DNA from 3 places in the Embleya sp. NPDC059237 genome. Region 3 is predicted to be linked to each of the others. Evidence: riboswitches for the same ligand, from Rfam matches in the RefSeq annotation. Region 3 holds a riboswitch; each other region holds the start of a gene.
The links. Region 3 has a riboswitch for cobalamin ahead of ACFXKZ_RS15235 (flagellar hook-length control protein FliK). Riboswitches for the same ligand answer to the same signal wherever they lie in the genome.
Positions count from the first base shown of each region.

Region 1: another riboswitch for cobalamin. It lies ahead of ACFXKZ_RS23570 (energy-coupling factor ABC transporter permease); the one in region 3 lies ahead of ACFXKZ_RS15235 (flagellar hook-length control protein FliK).
Region 2: another riboswitch for cobalamin. It lies ahead of ACFXKZ_RS36540 (ABC transporter substrate-binding protein); the one in region 3 lies ahead of ACFXKZ_RS15235 (flagellar hook-length control protein FliK).

Region 1 covers NZ_JBHZAE010000007.1:290,503-297,012, forward strand. Annotated here, with positions in the region: gene ACFXKZ_RS23550 (PP2C family protein-serine/threonine phosphatase) at 1-265, shown strand, start outside; gene ACFXKZ_RS23555 (energy-coupling factor ABC transporter ATP-binding protein) at 278-1,117, opposite strand; gene cbiQ (cobalt ECF transporter T component CbiQ) at 1,114-1,857, opposite strand; gene ACFXKZ_RS23565 (energy-coupling factor ABC transporter substrate-binding protein) at 1,861-2,241, opposite strand; gene ACFXKZ_RS23570 (energy-coupling factor ABC transporter permease) at 2,238-2,951, opposite strand; cobalamin riboswitch at 2,979-3,189, opposite strand; gene ACFXKZ_RS23575 (RDD family protein) at 3,364-3,909, opposite strand; gene ACFXKZ_RS23580 (class II aldolase/adducin family protein) at 4,048-4,908, opposite strand; gene ACFXKZ_RS23585 (hypothetical protein) at 5,743-6,114, shown strand; gene ACFXKZ_RS23590 (NAD-dependent epimerase/dehydratase family protein) at 6,376-6,510, shown strand, end outside.
Region 2 covers NZ_JBHZAE010000014.1:299,049-305,558, reverse strand. Annotated here, with positions in the region: gene ACFXKZ_RS36560 (GNAT family N-acetyltransferase) at 1-480, opposite strand, end outside; gene ACFXKZ_RS36555 (ferredoxin) at 653-1,405, opposite strand; gene ACFXKZ_RS36550 (ABC transporter ATP-binding protein) at 1,402-2,217, opposite strand; gene ACFXKZ_RS36545 (FecCD family ABC transporter permease) at 2,214-3,299, opposite strand; gene ACFXKZ_RS36540 (ABC transporter substrate-binding protein) at 3,296-4,366, opposite strand; cobalamin riboswitch at 4,384-4,597, opposite strand; gene ACFXKZ_RS36535 (hypothetical protein) at 4,721-6,510, shown strand, end outside.
Region 3 covers NZ_JBHZAE010000004.1:265,184-271,693, forward strand. Annotated here, with positions in the region: gene ACFXKZ_RS15210 (hypothetical protein) at 1-1,021, shown strand, start outside; gene ACFXKZ_RS15215 (DUF5955 family protein) at 1,076-1,462, shown strand; gene ACFXKZ_RS15220 (hypothetical protein) at 1,528-2,253, shown strand; gene ACFXKZ_RS15225 (hypothetical protein) at 2,439-2,942, shown strand; gene ACFXKZ_RS15230 (hypothetical protein) at 3,052-3,588, shown strand; cobalamin riboswitch at 4,024-4,178, shown strand; gene ACFXKZ_RS15235 (flagellar hook-length control protein FliK) at 4,340-4,873, shown strand; cobalamin riboswitch at 5,147-5,284, shown strand; partial or broken gene ACFXKZ_RS15240 (5-methyltetrahydropteroyltriglutamate--homocysteine S-methyltransferase) at 5,242-5,775, shown strand.

The DNA of each region.
Region 1 (6,510 bases), on a different contig from region 3:
GGTCGGTCCGCTCCTGGGCGTGCTCGACGACGCCACGTTCGAGGGGGTGCGCGGCCGACTGGACCACGGCGACGCGCTGCTGTTGTTCACCGACGGCATGGTGGAACTGCCCGGCGAGGACATCGCCACCGGCATCGACCGCTTCCTGGGCGAGGCGGAGCGGTTGGTCCGGGACGACTTCCACGACGCGGCGCGGCGAATCGTGGCGGCGGCCGGGCGCAACGTGGGCGACGACCGCGCGGTGGTGCTGCTGCGCCGACGCTGAGCCCGGCCGCGGTCAGTGCGTACGTGGCCGCGCGGGCGGCGCCAGGGCGCTCAGTTCGGCCGGGGTCCGGGGCAGCGTGCCGGGCGGGGCCACCCCGTGCGCGATCAGTACCGCGGCCACCGCGTGCGCCCAGGTCGGCCGCAGGCTCGCCGCGGCCAGCAGCGTGGTGTCCGCGAGCAGCTCCGCGGCCGGCCCGGTGTGCAGCCGCCCGTCGGCGAGCACGGCCGCGTCGTCGGCCCAGCGCAGCGCCAGGTCCACGTCGTGGGTGGCCATCACCACCGTCGTCCCGGCCGCACGCAGCTCGGCGAGCGTGTCGAGCAGCGCCTCCTGACCGGCCGGATCCAGGCCCGCCGTCGGCTCGTCCAGGACCAGCACCTGCGGCCGCATGGCGATCGCGCCGGCGATCGCGACCCGCTTGCGCTGCCCGAAGGACAGCAGGTGCACCGGCCGCGCGGCCAGGCCGGCGATGCCCAGCGCGGCCAACGCCTCGGCCACCCGCGAGCGCACCTCCTCCGGCGCGAGCCCGAGGTTCAGCGGCCCGAACGAGACGTCCTGGGCCACCGACGCGGAGAACAGCTGGTCGTCGGGATCCTGCACGACCAGCTGCACCGCCCGGCGCAGTTCGGCAAGTCCCTTGCGGTCGTGCCGAATCGGCGTGCCGTGCAGCTCCACCCGACCCGAACCCGGCACCAGGCCACCGGTCAACAGCCGCAGCAGCGTGGTCTTGCCGCTGCCGTTCGGCCCGAGCAGGGCCAGCGCCCGGCCCGCCGGAACGGCCAGGGACAACCCGCTCAGCACCGGCGGCCCGTCCTCGTAGGTGTAGCCGACCTCTCGTACCCGCAGCGGAATCACGGCATCACCGATCCCAGAAGAAGAGTGGCGACGACGACCGCCGCCACGAGGAGCACGGACCGGGCGATGAAGCCGCGCGAGACGGGCACCTCGTCCACGAGCACCCGCAACCGCCCGTCGTAGCCGCGCCCGGCCAGCCCTTCCTCCAGCCGCCGGGCCCGCGCGAAGGCGTGGACGAACACCGCCGACCCGAGCCCGGCGACCGAGCGCCACCGGGCCCGCCGGGTGCGATGCCCGAGCCGCCCGGCCTGGGCCTGGTTGATCCGGGCGGTGGTGTCGTAGAGCAGGAACAACATCCGGTACATCACCGCCGCCACGTCCACCACGGCCGCCGGCACACCCACCCGAGTCAGCCGGGGCAGGACGTCCGACAGCGGCGTGGTGAACGCGAACAACAACATCGCCAACCCGGCCGCACCGGAGCGGGCCACCAACTCGCCCGCGTGGCGCGGCCCGTCCGGCGCCCAGCCGACGCCGTCCGCGCGGATCGACACGAGCAGGGTCAGCGCGCCGGTCACCGCGAATCCCAGCGGCGCACGGGCCGCCCGCCACAGTCGTTGGGCGGGCACCTCGGCGAAGCCGAGCGCGATGGTCAGCACGGTGACCGCGACCAGCACCGCGCCGGGCCACGGCGGCAGCGCCACCGCGCACCCGAGCAGCCCGAAGGAGAGCACGGCCTTGTCGGCCGGATGGCGACGGCGCCAGGCACTGGCGTGCGCCGCCGCGTCGATCGGCAACACGGGTCAGCGACCCGGGACCGATACCGGGTCCTGCGCGGCGGTCGGATCGGGGCCCGGGCCCGACTCGTCGGGGGTGTCGCTCGCCTCGGGCGCGAGCTTTCGGCGGGTGCGCTTGACGCCGAACATGTACCCGACCACACCCGCGCCGAGCGCGGCTTGGAGTGCGAACAGGCCGGACTCGATCTCGCCGGACGGCGGCTCGTACAGCGGGCTGAACCACGGCTTGTAGTCGGGGTCGTTTTCGGTGATCGCGGTCTCGGCCCGGGTGTCGGAGCCGGTGAACGGCTCGTCCTTGTCGTCGCCCATGCCGAACACCACGGGCAGCGCCGCGAGCAGCACCACGGCCAGCACGATCAGCAGGTTGATCTTCGTCGAGCGCTTCACTTGCTCTTCTCCTCCTCGCGCACGGGCCGCGCGTCGCTCAGCACGCCGAGGCGGACCAGGTCACCGCGACTCGACTGGCGCAGCAGGCGCACGACCAGGACGGTCAGCAGGCCCTCGCTGATCGCCAGCGGGATCTGGGTGAGCGAGAAGATGCCGCCGAACTTGGCCAGCGCGCCCGGGAATCCGCTGTCCGGGTCGGGGAAGGCGAGGGCGAGCTGCACGCTGGTGACGCAGTAGGTGCTCAGGTCCGCGACGAACGCGCCGGCGAACACCGCGACGTCCAGCGGCATGGTGCCGCCGCGCCGGTCCAGGAGCGAGCGGGCGAGCCGGTATGCGCCGTAGCCGGCCCAGGGACCGACGATCGCCATCGAGAACACGTTCGCGCCGAGCGTGGTCAACCCGCCGTGGGCGAGCAACAGCGCCTGGAAGAGCAGGGTGATCGTGCCGAGCACCGCCATGATCGGCGGCCGGAACAGGATGGCGCCCAGGCCGGTGCCGGTGGGATGCGAGCAACTACCGGTGACGGATGGGATCTTCAGCGCGGACAGTACGAACGAGAAGGCGCCGGACGCACCGAGCAGCAGGGTGTTCTCGGGCCGGTCGCGCACCTCACGGGTGAGCGCGCGGGCGCCGTGGACGACGAACGGGGTCGACGCGACGCCCCAGGCGGCGGCGTGTTCCCAGGGCAGATAACCCTCGGCGATATGCATGAGGAAGGGTCCCTCTCCAACACCTCGTGGACGGACGATCGCCGTGGCCGGTCTCCTGGCTGACGGGTCGTGCGTTCACGTGCTCCGCCTTCCCGGGTCCGCGACAGCGGTCCCAGTGGCTTCCCGAGGCGACGAATCAACGTTTCCGCGGGGGTGGAGGAGAACTTCCCGATCACAGTGGCGAGGGCCGCGCCGGCATCGAACCGGCTTCCCGAGCACCACGGCGAGCCGACACTAGTGGTCGAGTGGACATGGCGACAAGGTGGCATCTGCAAACCGTGCGCAAGACCACAAGGCGGGCGGAGCGGCGGAGCAATAGCCGCATTCCGGGGCGGCGCGCGACGACCCGTCGGGGCGGGGCACGCTCGCGATCGTGGGACCGGGCGCCCCTGCCCGAGAGGGAAGCGGGGCCTCAGCCCAGTCCGGGGCCGCGCCCACGGACCACCAGGGTGCCGGCGACCCGGTCGCCGACCCGCTGGCCCCGCTCGCTGGTGAGCACCGCGACCAACCCGATCACACCGAGCGCGAACGCGTCGACGCACAACAGCACCCAGCGGATCGCCAGTTGGCGCCGCCCGGCCCGACCGCCGGACACGTCGACCACACGGATCCCGAACACCTGCATGCCCCAGGTGCGCCCGTCGTGCTCGGCGGGCCGCAGCACCCAGTACCAGAACAGGATCGCCACCGCGACCACGAGCACACCGGCGGTGATCGTCGCGGTGAGCGGACCGCTGCGGATCGAACCGTCGGGGTGGGTGGGCAGCAGCACGAACAGGAACATCGCCGCGCCGGGCAGCAGCGCGGAGGCGATCACGTCCACCACGAACTGGCCGATCCGCCGGTACAGCACCGACGGGCCGACCCGATGTTCGATCGTCGGCAGCCACACCCGGGCGCGCGGCCCGACGGGATGGGCCGAGCGCGCGAACCGCTGCGGAAGGCTCCGTTCGTACATGCTGTTGTACTTTCCGCAACCGGGCGGGTTGACTCCCGGCACGGCCGATCTCGCCGAGATTGCGCCCGGTCGGCGGACAGCGGGCCCGACCGGGCGGCGGCGAAATGATCATCGATCGGCGGGATCGACCGAAAACGATCAGATCGTCATCGGGCCGTCGATTCCGAACAGGTCCGGCTCGGAGCGGCTGATCACGTCGTACAACGGCTTGTAGTTGATCCACGCCACCGTGTCGTTGCCGAGCTGCTCCCGGGTCAGCCGCGCGTTCTCCGGCGAGATCGGTCGCAGTTCGCCGGCCGCCTGGGCCAACAGCTGGACCTGGCATGAGCGCTCCATGGTGATGAACCACCACGCCGCCGCGTCCACCGACTGTCCGACGGTGAGCAGACCGTGGTTGCGCAGGATCAGCGCCTTGCGCGAGCCGAGCGTCTTGGCGATCCGCCGTCCCTCCTCGGCGTCGAGCACCACGCCCGCGTAGTCGTCGAAGAGTTCGTGGTCCTCGTAGAACGGACACACGTCCTGGGTGATCGGCTCGAGCCGGATCCCGAGCGCGGACAATGCGCGTCCGTGCGTGGAGTGGCTGTGCGCCGCGGCGACCACGTCCGGGCGGGCCGCGTGGATCTGCGAGTGGATCGCGAACGCGGCCTGGTTGACGTGGAATCGGCCCTCGACGACCTGCCCCTCGTGGTTGACCAGGATCAGATCGTCCACGGTGATGTGCTTGAACGACATCCCGAACGGGTTGACCCAGAAGTGGTCGACGAACTCGGGGTCGCGCGCGGTGATGTGCCCGGCCACCCCCTCCTCGAAGCCGAACCGGCCGAACAGCCGCAGCGCCGCGGTCAGTCGCTCCTTGCGGTGCCGGCGCTCCTGCTCGACGGTTTCGAACGTGGGCGGCAGCGCGAAGCTCAGGTCGGTGGGCGAGACCGGTCGCGGCGGCGCCGACCGCCCGGTGCCCGGCGGGCCGTCCTGGGGGCGGGGCGCATCGGTGGCGGACATGTCCATCTCCTCGGACTCGGGGCGCGCAGGGGTGCCGCCGACGCTACCCGCGAGTCACATCCGGGGACAGCCTTGCGCGGGCGCCGGATCGCGCGGGGTCGGGGGCGGCGAGCCGGTGCGCGCGGGCCGAGGCGGTGCACGCGGGCCCGGGAGCACGAGGACCGGGATTCTAGCGCGCGAGCGTCGTGCGGATCGGGTTTCCGGCAATTAATCGAATATTGCCCACGACCGCCTTCGGGCCGCTCCTACGCTGCCGTTCAGCGAGTCCGGGAGGTCGAGTCCGAAGCAGTCGAGCTCGAATTCCCGGACCCGCTCGAAGGCGACGGGAAAAGTACGCGCGGACGTATACAGGGGGAAGGGGCGCGTGAGGTGAGCGGCGGGGGAGTGCATTCCACGGAGGTCGCGAATATCGGCGTACGGCCACCTGCGGGGGCGCCCGGATCCGGCCGGGGCGACGGGGTGGGGTCGCGGGCCAGGACCGAGGCGGGCCGCCGGGGCACGCCCGCGCGAGCGCCCGCGTCCAGGAGCCCGATCGCGAGGAGTTGGGCGGAGATGGCACCACCCCCACGCCGATCCAGACCGTCCCGGCGCAGATCAGCCGACCCGCCGACCGGATCCGATCCCGGGCGGGCCCCATCGATCGAGGTGGATGTCATCGAAGCAGTCGAGGCCGATCCCCCCGCGCCGACCGAGGTCGAATCGATCGCAGCGATCGAGGCGACCGCGGTCGGCGGGCCGCTCCCGAGCGATCCGGACCCGGGACCGGCCGGGTCCGGCGACGAGCCCGTCGGAGTCCACCGGAAAGCCGCACCGCCGATCGCCCCGGAGGCAATCATGGCCAATATGGAAACGGCCCTCAAGGAAGCAATGACGATCGAGGGTGCCGTGGGAGTGGCCCTGGTCGACTACACCAGCGGAATGGCGCTCGGAATTCTCGGCGGCAGCAAGGAACTCGATCTCAATGTGGCCGCCGCCGGGAATACCGACGTGATGCGCGCGAAGCTGCGCACGATGGAGATGTTGCACCTCGGCGACCAGATCGAGGACATCCTGATCACGCTCGGCAAGCAATACCACCTGATCCGACCGCTGTCCGGTCGGGCCGGGAAGGGGCTGTTCCTGTACCTCGTGCTGGTGAAGGATCGCGCCAACCTCGCGCTGGCCCGACACAGCCTCAAGCGTGTCGAGGAGGAGATCGAGGTCTGAGCCCGGACGCGCCGGCGAGCCCAGGCCACCGGCGCCGGCGCCGGCCCAGACCCATCCTCGACACCCTCGGCGCCCCCGCCACCCCCGTGCGCCGGGCGCCGGCGGGGTGTCCGGGGACACGTACGGCGGCCCTGGTCTCCCCGCTCCGTCTCGGATATGACGGTACGTCAGATGTACCGTCGAGCCTCGACGTACCTCGCGCGGGCGATCATCCACCCGATCGTGCGCGGATCGTGTCCCCCGAGTCCTCCGAGGAGCCGCATGTTGTCGGGCGAGAAGATCCTGATCACCGGTCCCGCGGGCCAGATCGCCTATCCGCTGACCGAATACCTGGCCCGGGACAACGAGGTGTGGGGCATCGCCCGCTTCTCGAACGCCGAGGACCGGGCGCGGGTG
Region 2 (6,510 bases), on a different contig from region 3:
GAAGCCCCGGATGGTCGCGAGCGACGCGACGTTGTCGGGAGCGATGGTGACCCGGACCACGCGCACGCCGGGCTCCTCGGCCGCGCGGACCAGGAGCGAGCGCAGCATCGCCCTGGCGTAGCCGCGACGGCGGGCCTCCGGTACCACCGTGTAGCCGATCTCGACCATGCCGTCCTCGTTCGGCGGGCCGTGGTAGCCGGCATAGCCGACCACCGCGCCGTCCGGTTCGGAGACCGCGGCCCGGGCCACCCACGGGGCGCTCGCCGGGTCGGCGGTCACCTGGTCGAAGCGCTCTCGCCACAGGCCAAGCGCTCGTTCGGACACGAAGAACTCGGGCAGGTCCAGACCGGTATGCGCGCGGGCCCCGACCAGATCGCCGGCCACCAGGCAGATCAGCGGTCGGCCCGCCAACAAGACCCAGCGGACCTGCCGCTCGGGGGTGACGAACACGGGTCGGATGGCGTCATCGGGGTTGGTCACCAACGGATAATCGGCGACAACCGCGGGCCCGTCCACCGCATTTCCCCGCCTCCGACAACAACCACCCGCCCCCGCGTCGACGAACGCACCGAGACGAATCCGACCCGGGCGGGATACGGCGGGGAGACCGCGCGCTGCGCCGGTCACCGGTCGCCGCTCGTTACGCGGCGCGTCAGGTTTCCGGGTGGGTTCTCGGCTCCTTTCGGTGGCGTGGGAGGCGGTGTGTCGTGAGTGGGCGGTCGTTGACGAGGTGCTCGGTCACGATCGCGGTCATCGTCGGCGGGTCCACGTGGCCGTACCAGACGTCGTCGGGCTGCACGCTGACCAATGGGGCCTGGTTGCAGGGGAATTGGCATCCCGTCTGGGTCACGAGGACGTCGTCGTCGCCGAGGCCGTGTTCCATGAGCCGCCGCGCCAGTGAGCGCAGGTTGTCGTCCGCGCCCTTGGCCGTGCAGCGAGGCCCGCGGCATACCAGGACCTGGTGTCGGTGGCCGGGAACCTCCTCCCAGGCCGGGGAGGTCAGGCCGGGTTCCTCGCCGGTGATCGCCTTGACGGCCGCCGCGGCGGCGGTCACGGCGGCCGCAGAGTCGGCGAGCCGCGTGGCGACGAGCACCTCGGGGCGATGGCCGGTGCGCTCCCGCCACCAATACGCCGCGATCCGCCGCAGCCAGGAGTGTCCCGGGCCGGTCGGCCCGAGACGGACCCCGATCAGGACGACGGTCTCGGTGCCCGCGTCGGCCAGTCTGGTCAACTCGGCCGACAGGGACGGCTCGCCCTGTTGCAGGAACGCCGTCGTGGCGCTCGACGGCGCGGCGGCCGCGAGCAGTTCGGTCCGGCGGTCGGCCTCCGTGACGGACATGCCGACCAGGACCGTCGCCCGACCCGAAGCGGGCTCCGCGGGGGCGCCGGCGCGGTCTTGGTTCATGACTCGATCCCCTCGGGAAGCAGGCCGTTCCATCGGATGTGCGGGCGGTGGTGCAGGGGGTGTCGCTCCACGGTCGCGTCGACGCCGTACACGTGCGCGATCGTGGCGGAGGTGAGTACCTCGGCGACGGGCCCGTGGGCCACCAGGCGGCCGTCGAGCAGCACCGCGACGTCGTGGCAGTAGGCGGCGGCCAGTTCGAGGTCGTGCAGGGCGGCGACGGTGGTGATGCCGAGTCCGCGCACGGTTTCGAGGAAGCCGAGTTGGTGACGCAGGTCGAGGTGGTTGGTGGGTTCGTCCAGCAGGAGTACTCCGGGTTCCTGCACCAGGGCGCGCGCGAGTTGCACACGTTGGCGCTCGCCGCCGGAGAGGGAGGACCAGGTCCGGTCGAGCAGTGCGTCGACGTCGGTGGCGGCGACGGCCTCGGCGAGCACGGACTGCTCGTGGGTGGTCGCCGGGCCGGGCAGTACCGGCCATCGACCGCGGTGCGGCGTGCGCCCCAGGTCGATGACCTGGCGGGCCGTCAGCGGCAGCGCGGTGTCGGCCTGCTGTTCCATGAAGGCCACCCGTCGCGCGCGGCGGCGGGCGGTGAGGGCGTACAGGTCGTCGCCGTCGAGCAGGACTCGGCCGGTCTGTGACCGGCGCAGTCCGGCCAGGGTCCGCAGCAGCGTCGTCTTGCCGGCGCCGTTGGGCCCGAGCAGGCCGGTCGTCCTGCCGGGGGCGAAGTCGAGCGTGATTTCCCTCAGCAGTGTGGCGGCGCCGACACGCGCGCCGACGTTCTCGGCCCGCAGCCGCACCGGGTTCGCGACGATCACGGCCGGTCCCCCGCCACGCGCCCGGCTGCCTGGCGCCACAGCAGCCAGGCGAAGAACGGCGCTCCCAGTCCGGCGGTGACGACGCCGACGGGGATCTCCTGGTCCGGGAGCACCGAGCGCGCCACGATGTCGCTGCCCACGAGCAGCGACGCACCCACGAGTGCGGACATGGGCAGCAGCAGGGCATGACGCGGGCCGCACACCAGGCGGACGACGTGGGGTACGACCAGACCGACGAATCCGATGACGCCGGTGTTGGCGACCAGGCACGCGGTCACCAGCGCGGCCGCGGCGACCAGGGCCCAGCGGGTGCGTTCGACGTGGACACCGACGGAACGGGCCGCGGTCTCGCCGAACGCGAACGCGTCGAGGTCCCGGGCGGCGGCGGCCATGACCACCGTGCCGACGACGGCCACCGCGGTCAGGAAGACGGCCGTGTCCCACCGCACTCCGGCCACCGAACCCAGCGTCCACTCCATGACGCCGCGGGCGGCGTTGCGGTCGCCGAGGACGAGCACGACGAACGAGGTGTACGCGCCGCACAGCTGCCCGACCGCGATGCCGGCCAGCACGGTCCGCGAGGCCGGCAGGGTCCGGCTGTGTGCCCCGGCGAGGGTCAGTACGACGAGGACGGCGAGCAGGGCGCCGACGAAGGCCGCCGCCGGGAGTGCGCCGACGACCGCGGTGCCGGAGGCTCCGACGCCGAGGACGATCACGGTGACCGCGCCGACGGCGGCGCCGTTGGAGATGCCGAGCAGGTAGGGGTCGGCCAGGTCGTTGCCGGTCAGGGTCTGCAGCACCGCGCCGCACACCGCGAGTCCCGCGCCCGTCGCGGCGGCCCCCAGGACGCGCGGCAGCCGCAGCTGCCAGACGATCCGGTCGTCGAGCGGTGTGACGTCGGCGCCGCCGAGACCGAGCCGGCGCAGGACCACCTCCGCCACGACGTGCGGCGGTTCGTGGACGGATCCCACGGCGAGGCCGAGCAGGACGGTGAGCAGCAGCAGGACCACGGCGGCGGCCAGGGCCACCGCCGCACGACCGGCTCCCGCGTGTCGGGCGACGGGGCGATCGGTCCCGGTCACGGACGCGGTGCCAGGCCGCTCAGGGCGGCCGAAACCCGGACGGCCCCGTCGGCGAGCTGCACGCCGGGGGTCGACTCGGAGAACGGCACGACCACGAACGCCCGATTTCGGACAGCCTTGAGCTTGCTCAGCACGGGGTCGTGTTCGAGGTAGTCGATCTTGGACTGTGCGGTGTCCCACCCGGCGTCCGCGACCACGATGGCGTCGGGGTCCGCCGCGACCACCTGCTCCCAACTCGCGTTCTTCCAGCCGCCGGGCAGCGTGTCGAAGACGTTGCGGGCGCCGACGGCGTCGAGCACGAGCTGGGGTCCGCCGTGGCCCGCGCCGACGTACGGGGTCTTCGTACCCGAGTCGTACCAGAGCACGTTCAGGCCCTTGCCCGCCGACTTGGCCGTGACGTCGGCAAGTTGCCGCTGCTGCGTGTCCCGGATGGCGGCGGCGCGCGGTGCGACACCGAACACCTGGGCGACGTCGCCCAATTCGTCCCACACCGCCTGGAAGGACACCGCCGCCGCCTGCTTGCCGTCGGCGCAACCCAGCGGCGACAGGTAGGTGCCGATGCCCTGGGAACCCAGTTCGTCCCGCGTGCCCGCCACCTTGTCGGTGAACGCGCTGGAGTAGGAGGCGTAGAGGAAATCCGGGCGCGCCGCGAGGAGTTTCTCCTTGGACGGGTACTTCTCGGAGAGCACCGGGACGATGTCGTAGGCCGCCTTCCATTTGGCCGGGACCACGTCGTCGAGGTACGCCGTGCCGGCCATCCGGGTTTGCAGGTCGAGCGCCAGGGCGACTTCGGTGGCGCCCTGGTTGAGGGTGACCAGCCGGGCCGGCGGCGCGGTCACGGTGGTGGTGACGCCGCACCTGCTCACGCTCACCGGCGTCGGGTGGCCGCTCCCGGCCGCCGCGGCGGGCTTGTCGGGCTCGGGCGCACCCGTACACGCGCCGAGCGCGCCGACGAGCAGGAGCGCCACGGCGGCGAGGCCGGAGCGCATGGAGCGCCCGGCACGCGGGGCGTGCGGGGGACGGATGAAACGTTCGGCGCGAAACGGGCGCGCGGAAGCGCGGAACACGTGTTCTCCAACCCTCGTGGAACATGTCGCGCCGTGGCCGGTCTCCTGGCTTCCGCATCGACGCTCCGCGGCCGGCCTTCCCGGTTGGCTCGTTCCCGATCCATCCAGTGACCCCGACCGCTTTGGGGCGGTCGGCGAGGGCCGCGGGGCTCCGCGGCTACAGTGGCGAGGGCCGCGCCGGCTTGAACCGGCTTCCCGTGCACCACGGCGGCCACAGGCTACCAAACCGCTCGTCGCGCCTGGTCGGCCCGCTCCGCCGCGCGGGTTCGGGGCGCCGTCCGAGCGACCTCCTACGCTGAGCGCTGCCGCGCCGCATCGGGTGAACGCGGCCGTCCCGGTGAGGAGTTGCGGTTCGTGATGTCGTGGGAGAGTTCGGCCGGGCTGCGTTCGGCGTTGTACGCCGCGTCTCGTCTCGTGCCCATCGCGGCGGGTGTCGCGTTGACGACGCGGCTGAGGACCGAGGTGTCGGAGGCGCTCGCCGCCGACCATGTGGCCCCGCCGGCACAGCTGATCGAGGCCGTGCTCGCGTCGGGTGACCACGCCCTGATGGCGCGACTCGCGGGCAACCGGCACCTGGACGAGGACACGGCCGTGCGGATGGCCGGCTACGGGGACCCGGACGTGGGCCTCGCGCTGTTGAGCCGGCGCTCGGACACGCGCGTGCACGAAGCGGTCTGGGCCGCGGCGGACCCCGCGTCGGCGGACTGGCACACGCGCCTCGTGGTGCCGCTCCTGAAGCACAACGGGACCCGGTTGTTGCGGTCGATGCTGCGCTCGCCCTTCCCCGACGCGGTCCGACACGCGATCTCGCGGCTCGCCCCGTATCTGCCCCCGTGGGTCGTCGTGGAGCGTGTCGTGGGCATCTGTGCCACGCACACCCGGCTCGCCGACACGCATACGGAACTTCGCGGGTTCGCGGAACTGTTCCACGACGAGGGCATGCACCACCCGGACCTGGCCGTGGTCTTCGGGGATGCCGCCCGGGCCGAGGACCCGACCGCCGTGTTGGCCGCCGCCCGAACGCGGCTCGACGGCCGGGACCGGCCGCGCGCGGACCACGACGCCTGGCTGGTCGGGCTCCGGCTCGACGATCGGGCCGACGCGCCGGCCGGCGGCGTCGACTGGGCGGCGATCCTGCGCGAGGACGACCGACTGCCCTACGACACCGATGCCCGGATCGAGCTGACACGGCACGACGGCTGCCCCGAACGGCTCGTCTTCGCGACCGTTCGCGCCGGCGTCGCGTCGACGTTCGGCACGCGCACGCACTTCGAACAGCGCGTGGGCCCGGTACCGTTCGCCGCCCTACTGGCCCCGGAAACCCCCGACAACGACCATCAACTGGCCTACCTGCTCGCCTGGGGGATCGAGAACGATCGGTTCCCCTTCGACGAGGTTCTTCGCGCCGTCACCCCCGCGGGCGCGGTCGTGGCCGCGCTCGGCAACCTGTGTCCCCGCCGCGCGGACTCCGCCGTCGGCGACCCATCGGACCACGCCGACGTCGATGATGACGACGACGACCGCGCCTTTGTCCGCAGCTATCGCGGCCCGGTACCCGACGCGCTGGCCCCGTCCGTCGCCCGGCTGATCGAACCGCTCGGCGACGACCCCGAGGCGTGGATCTCGCTGCACAAGCTGCTTCCCCGATTCCGCGGCACCTGCCACGAACTCGTCTCCGCCGCGGTGGCCCACGCCGCCGGCGAGCGCGCGAAGGGCACCCCGGTCACGTGGACTCGCGGCCTGGCCGCGCGCTTCCCCGCCGAGGCGCCCGAGGGCGCGCGCAAGCACCTCTACACCCTCCTCGCCGCCGCGCCCGACCACGTGCAGTGCGCCGTGATCCCCGCACTCGACCTGCGTGCCATCCAACACCTGAGCGTCTTCCACCCGCTCTCCGCGGCGGTCCGCGCGCACGTGTACGCCGTACGCGGCGTCGAAGCCGCCGTCGCGTGCGCCTCACGCTGGGACATGCCGGCCGATGTGGTGGAGGGGCTGCTCGATCTCGACGACCCGGAAGTCAACGCGAACCTCTACGACTTCGGCGGCATCGCACGACATGAACGCATTCGCATCTGCGCGGGGCGACCGCGCGCCGGCGGGCACCGGCGCATCCCGATCAGCCCGGCCCTGGGGGACCTGCTCGCCCG
Region 3 (6,510 bases):
GTTCCTCGGTCACGGATGGACGTTGGACAGTTGGTCGTTCGCCCTGGACACGACGGTGGCGCGCGACGAGGATCCCGTCGGCTCCTTCACGGCCTCCGAGCTGCGCGAAAGGCTCACATCCCGGATCGCGCTTCTCGACCTTCCCGGGCTGAGCGTGCACGACCGGCTGTTCATCAACGGTGCCGACATCCACCACGACAGCCGGTTCCTGACCGGCCGGAACCCGCGCCCGGTCGACCGCGTCTCCGACGCGGTCGTCGCATACCTCACCGAACATCCCGAGGATCGGGCCCGCCCCTATCTGGTGGTGGAGATCGTCGGCTGGGGCGGGCAGCTCGTGTACACGCTCTTCCTGCGGGTGACCGTCGGTTCCTCACATCTGTTCGTCGAGGTGAACCACTCCCTGCTGCCGCCTCTGGACTGGCGCTACTACGAGATCGACGACCTGCTGCTGCATCCCACGTTCGGAGAGTTCGCGCGGCTCGTCGTGGCCAGTGGATTCCGCTGGTTCGGCCTGATGTTCCGCTGTATCCCACGCACCCTCAAGCAGGTCTTCGCGGGCCCTCGACGGCGTTGGAAGCAGGCTCGTCAACGGCGGATGGTCGCCAGGCGCTTCACCTTCAACCACGGCGCCCTGTTGAGCATCCGGCAGGAAGCCAGCGACCTGCGCTCCCGTGTCCCGAACCGTTTTCCCTCGCTGGGCCCCGTCCTCGACCCGATGCTGAGCCCGGTCATTCGAACAATCCTCCGACTCGGCCTCGACTCGGACGGGCTCCTGATCGGCTATCACCGATATTTCCAGAAACTTGATCAGGAAATGTATACGAAGGTCGTGGAAAAGAGGATCTTCGACACTCTCGTCGACTTCCTCGAAGAAAAGAACATCGACCCCGCAGAACTCAAGCGGCGCGCCGAGACGATCGTCAACAACAGCCTCACGGTGGGCGCCGGAGCCACCGTCACCGGGTCGGCATTCAGCGTCGGCCGAGGAGCCTCGGCCACCTCGAACGGAAAACCCTAGAAACCGGCCGACCCGAACCGCAACCAAATCCGATACGAAACGAGCGGAGTCGACATGAGCAAGGAAACAAACAAGGTCGATATCGGCGAGAACGCGAGCGTCAGCGAGTCCGCGATCGCCGTCGGCCACAAGGCCCGGGCGGAACAGACCACGACCACCGGATCGGCCACCCCGTCGACACCCCGGACCCCGGAGGAGCTGCGGGCGGCGGTCGACGAACTCATCGTCCGCATTCGGGCGACCGAAACCACACTGCCCGACCGTGAACAAGCCCTCGCCGACGCCGAGGAACTGCGCCACGAACTCGCCCTGACCCCACCGAGTCGCGTGCGCCTGAAGCGAACCGCCACCTCATTGCGCGACGCCGTGGGCGGCGCCACCGCATTGAGCGGAGCGATCGCGCTTGTCATCCAGGCGATCAACACCCTGTTCGCGTCCTGACCGACCGCCGAGGGGCGAACTCCGCTTCCACGGCACGGCATCGACTCCCCGAGAGGCGAGCCATCATGATCATGTGCGCCCACTGCGGGGCCGCCCTCTCGGCGGCGGCGCTGCGCTTTTGCACCGTCTGCGGCGGTGAGGTAGGCCCCTGGAACGCCGAAACGACCGCGCCGGCGAGCACCCCCGCGGACGCGGGGAATCGGCGCGTCCTCCTGGCGGTCCTGACCGTCCTCGGCGCGGCCGGCATCGCCGTCACGATTCTTCTGCTCCGGGAGATCGGTTCCGGCTCCGACACCACCACCGCGGCAACCACGACCTCCGAAGCCGCCATCGCCCCCGGAACTCGCACGCCACTCCCGCCGACCCCGGTGTTCGTGCCGAGGACGGCAGCCGCCTCGTTCTCGACCGGCCGGTCCCCGAGCGCGTCGTTCTCACCTACGCGCCCGGCCCCGGCCGGCACAACCGCCCTCGCCCCGACCAGCACTCCGGCATCGGACCCGGCCACCGTCATCGCCCGCTACTACGACGCGATCAACCGAGGCGACTACCCAACGGCCTGGACCCTCGGCGGCAGCAACCTCGGATCGACCTACGCCACGTTCGTCGCCGGCTTCTCGGACACCGTCAGCGACCGGCTGTCCGTCGACTCCGTCAGCGGCGACACCGTGCAGGTACGAGTCGCCGCACAGCGCACCGACGGCAGCGTCCACCTCTTCGCGGGGTCCTACACCATACGAAACGGCACCATCGCCAAGGGCACCCTGCGCGCAACGGGCACCACGCGCCCGTGAACTCGCGCCGACCACGCTTGCGAATCGTCCGCGCGCGGCCGGCCTGGCCAGGACCTCCTACGGGCGGGCCACGCGTACACCACCACCGGGTTCCGCGCCTTCGCGCGGTGGTTCTTCGTCATTCGTGAGTCACGACGGCCCATCGCGGGCTAACGTGCCGGACACCAAGGACGTGGGGGTGGCGGATGAGGCCGGTCGACGATGCTCGAAGGCAGGAGCACGAGATCGAACAGATCGAGTTCGCGGAAGAGCGGGAGCGCCTCAGGCTCTCGGGCATCGAGTCGCGCCGGGGCGTGGGGATGACTCCCGAGCTCGCCGCCTTCGTGGCCGACGTAGCCGGGCGGCTGCCGACACGGAAGCTCGTATCACTGTTCCTGCACGTCGACACGCGCACGGAGAAGGCCGGCCTGTTCGGCCGCAAGACACACGTGGTGCGGGTCTTCGAGGAGGTCGGGAAGGGCTGGGAACTGGCCACGTTCGCACCGGAGACCGGCTCCGGCGAACACCGCCTCGTACTGTCTCCGGATGGGCGTCTGCTCGAAGCGCGCAGGGTCGACGCCGCATTTCACCGCGGCATCCCCAAGGGAGGCGGGTTGACGTTGGTCCCGACGAGCGAGGACGTCATCGCCCTGACCCCGGATCTGCAATCGTTGTTCCTGGACTACCTGAACCCGCGAACCGCCACCTGAACGCAACCTGCGTCGCGTCACGGAAAACCGCTTCCCCACGGTGCCGGTATCGAGATTCGCGACGTCCGAACCCCACTCGAGGTCCAATGGCTGTGCGAGGAGGTGTTCCGTGTCATCACCCTGCGATCCTTTACACGCCCCCGTCGGCGACGTCGGTGCGGCGCTCATGATGGTGGACTCTCGCCTCAAGAGCATCCACGGCGACCGGATCGACACCGATCCGGAGCAGCAGGAGTTGACGGACCGGTTCGTCGCGTCGCTGGGCCCCGAGGGAGCGGCGGCCGTGTTGGACGGCGCATGCACGCTCATCCTTCTGTTCATGGAGTGGTTGCGGGTCGCCTACGCGGAGCATGGCATGGACGCCATCGAACGTGTGGTGCCCAACCTCGTGGCCACGCTGCGCAGGATGCCCGTGAGCATCCGCCCCGAAGCCATCCCCACCATGGCCGGCTTGGTCGTCGCCGCGGGAACGGGCCTGAGCCCAAGTCTGTGGCGCGCACAGTACGGAAGCTGGACCGAGGACGAGATGACTCCCTTGGAGGCAACCGCCTTCCTGCTCGCGGCACACATCAATCACCTCACCGACGACCCCGACTTCGCCACCCGCATGGTCACCGACACCCTGTCCGCATGGGATCGCGACTGACGTATCCCGGCGGCCCGATTCCCACGAACCAGGAAGGACGCACTCTCGACGGCGTCCTCCTCGGGTAGGCCCAGGTCGCCGCACTGCTTCGCGGGCGTGGCAACCGGCAGCGCCGCGACCATGTCAGTGGCTTCCTCGGTCCTCAGGTTCCCTTTGTGTTCCGTCCGGCCGTTCGGAGGTTCGGCGAGCGGGACACATCACGCGAGTCAGGGCACCCGAGCGACGCCCCCATGCATGGGAACCTCCCAACCTCCCTGGTGGGCAGTTCGCAGGACGCCTCCCGGCCGTGCTTCCCAGGTCCCCTGTCGTGGGGCCCAGTGCGCCCCGGCTGACCGAAACCGCCGTTGTGCAAACCAGCGTTGAGCACCCAAGAAGGTGATGAACGACATCGCGGATTCATCGTATGACCCGTTGTCCGACGAACAGGGCGTCTCGTACGCTCCGCAAGCCGGCTCTCTTCAAGTCGGCGACAACCGCATGGTTCGAAGTCCAGGGGAAGCCGGTCGAAGTCCGGCGCTGACCCGCAACCGTAGGCGGTGACCGGCAGGCCACCGCGAGTCGGAACACCTGGATTCGTACGAGTTTGAGGCTCCAGCTGTCGTGGACTGCACGCTGAGGCCCGGATTTCACGTAAGGCGATGTCTTGTCGGTGGATACCGGGGGTGCGCGGTCCCGAGAGGAACATCGCTCGGCCCGGTCGGCGTCGCTCTCGCCGCTCGTGCCGACGCCCGTCGCCCGAAGGGATCCGCGCGTGAAGATTCGTGGAAACAAGGCTCGAACAGGTCGGCTGGTCGGGGCGCTCGCCCTGCTTGTGCTGCCCGCCACCGCCCAGATCACCGTGAACGCCCCGCCCGCCTACGCCATCGATCCCACCAAGGGCTCCGCCGGTGTCTGCCCGGATGCCAACGGGGTGACCGTGATCGTCGACTTCCAGGAACTCGGCGGGGCCACGCTCACCCGCTGTGCGCCCGGCGACCAGGCCACGGGCTTGGCCGCGCTGAAGAACGCCGGCTTCCGGATCCAGGGCACCAACCGCTGGGGAGAGGCGTTCATCTGCCGGATCGAGGGCAAGCCCGGCGTGGACACCGAAGCGTGCGTCAACACCCCGCCGGCATCCGCCTACTGGTCTTATTGGCACGCGCCCGGCAACGGCACTTGGACCTACAGTTCGTGGGGCGCGAGCGCCCGCAAGCCTCCGCTGGGCAGCTTCGAGGGTTGGTCGTTCTCCAAGGACAAGACGACAAGCACCAACCCGCCGCCGCGCGTGGCCCCGACGCGCCCGTAGCACCGGCCGAACCGCCGAAGACTCCGACGCAGCCTCGCCCTCGGTGTCGCGACCGCCGCGTTCGTTCCGACAGGATCACCGCCCGTGGGGGCACGCCGCCCGGGACGAACGCGGCACTGGGACCGACTCGATCACAGCGACGCCGACTGCGTCCACATCTCCGAGGCGTGCTCTCGCCGTCAGGCGCGAGCACCGCTCTCCCCCGGGTGCCCCTTGTGCGTCAAAGCTGTCGCACGCAGTCGGTTCGCCCTGCCATCCGGGTAGGCGCGTCGCAAGAGGGAACCCGGTGCGAATCCGGGACTGCCCCGCAGCGGTGAGTGGGAACGACCGCCGTCAACAGCACTGGACCCGTGTCGGATCCGGGAAGCGACGGCGTCAACGACCTGGAGGAGGGCGGGAGTTCGGTCATCCAGGTGGACGAACCCGCGCTGCGCGAGACGCTGCCGCTGCGCGCCGTGGACCACGCCGAATACCTGGCCTGGGCCACCGAGGCATTCCGCCTGAGCACGTCCGGCGTACGCGCGGCCACCCAGATCCACACCCACATGTGCTACGCCGAGTTCGGCGACATCGTGCAGGCCATCGACGACCTCGACGCCGACGTGATCAGCCTGGAGGCGGCCCGCTCGCACATGCAGGTCGCCGGCGAACTCGCCGCCCATGGCTACCCGCGCGAAGCCGGCCCCGGCGTGTACGACATCCACTCCCCACGCGTCCCGAGCACGGACGAGGTGGTGGGCCTGCTCCGCAAGGGACTTGCCGCAATCCCCGCCGAACGTCTTTGGGTCAACCCCGACTGCGGCCTCAAGACCCGTGGCCGGCCCGAGGTTCGCACCTCGCTGGAGAACCTGGTCGCGGCGGCCCGGGAGGTGCGCGCGACGCTGCCGAACACGACCTCCTGACCTGAGCTCGCCGGGGTGGGAGCACGTGCTCCCACCCCGCCGACTCGGCCGCGGCATGAGAGCCTCGGACAGCAGACCGGATCGATGCGGGGGACCACCGACAAACCGATCGAAAGGCTGCGGATGACACAGCGAAACGAACCACGGTCGATCGTCGTCGAGGGGCCACGCATGATCCTGGTGACGCCGGAGGAGTTCGTTCCTGGCCACGCGGCAGAACGCCGACGGCGGCTTCGATGTCGCGGCGGACGAAGCCGGGTCGGACCCACACAGCACCACCCGAGCGGTCGTCGGCAGTGTGGGCGTCTCCTTCGCGACGCTGATTCGCGACCCGCGCACCAACCCCGGCCCGGGTCCGGGAGGCACCACCACGCCGGCGAACACCGCGGCGAGTGAGGGTGGTTCGTCCGGCGGCGGGTCGGGCCGTGGACATGGTGGCGGCGGCTTGGCCTTCACCGGCACCAACGCGCCGACACTGGTCCTGATATCGCTGATCCTGCTCGGCATCGGTGGCGGCGTCTTCGGCGCGGCCCGGCAATCGCAAGGGTGCCTACGTGCGACGTCACTGAGCATCGGGGTGGCTGGTGAGCCGGTCGGGACCACCACCCCCGTTGGCAGTTCGGCGATGCGCCACAGACCGGTACGGAGCCGCCGCCGACCCTCCGGCCCCCGTCCCGTTGTCTGATGTCCATCGTCGTGACGAACGGCACGAGGGATTTCGCGCTCATCCTGTTG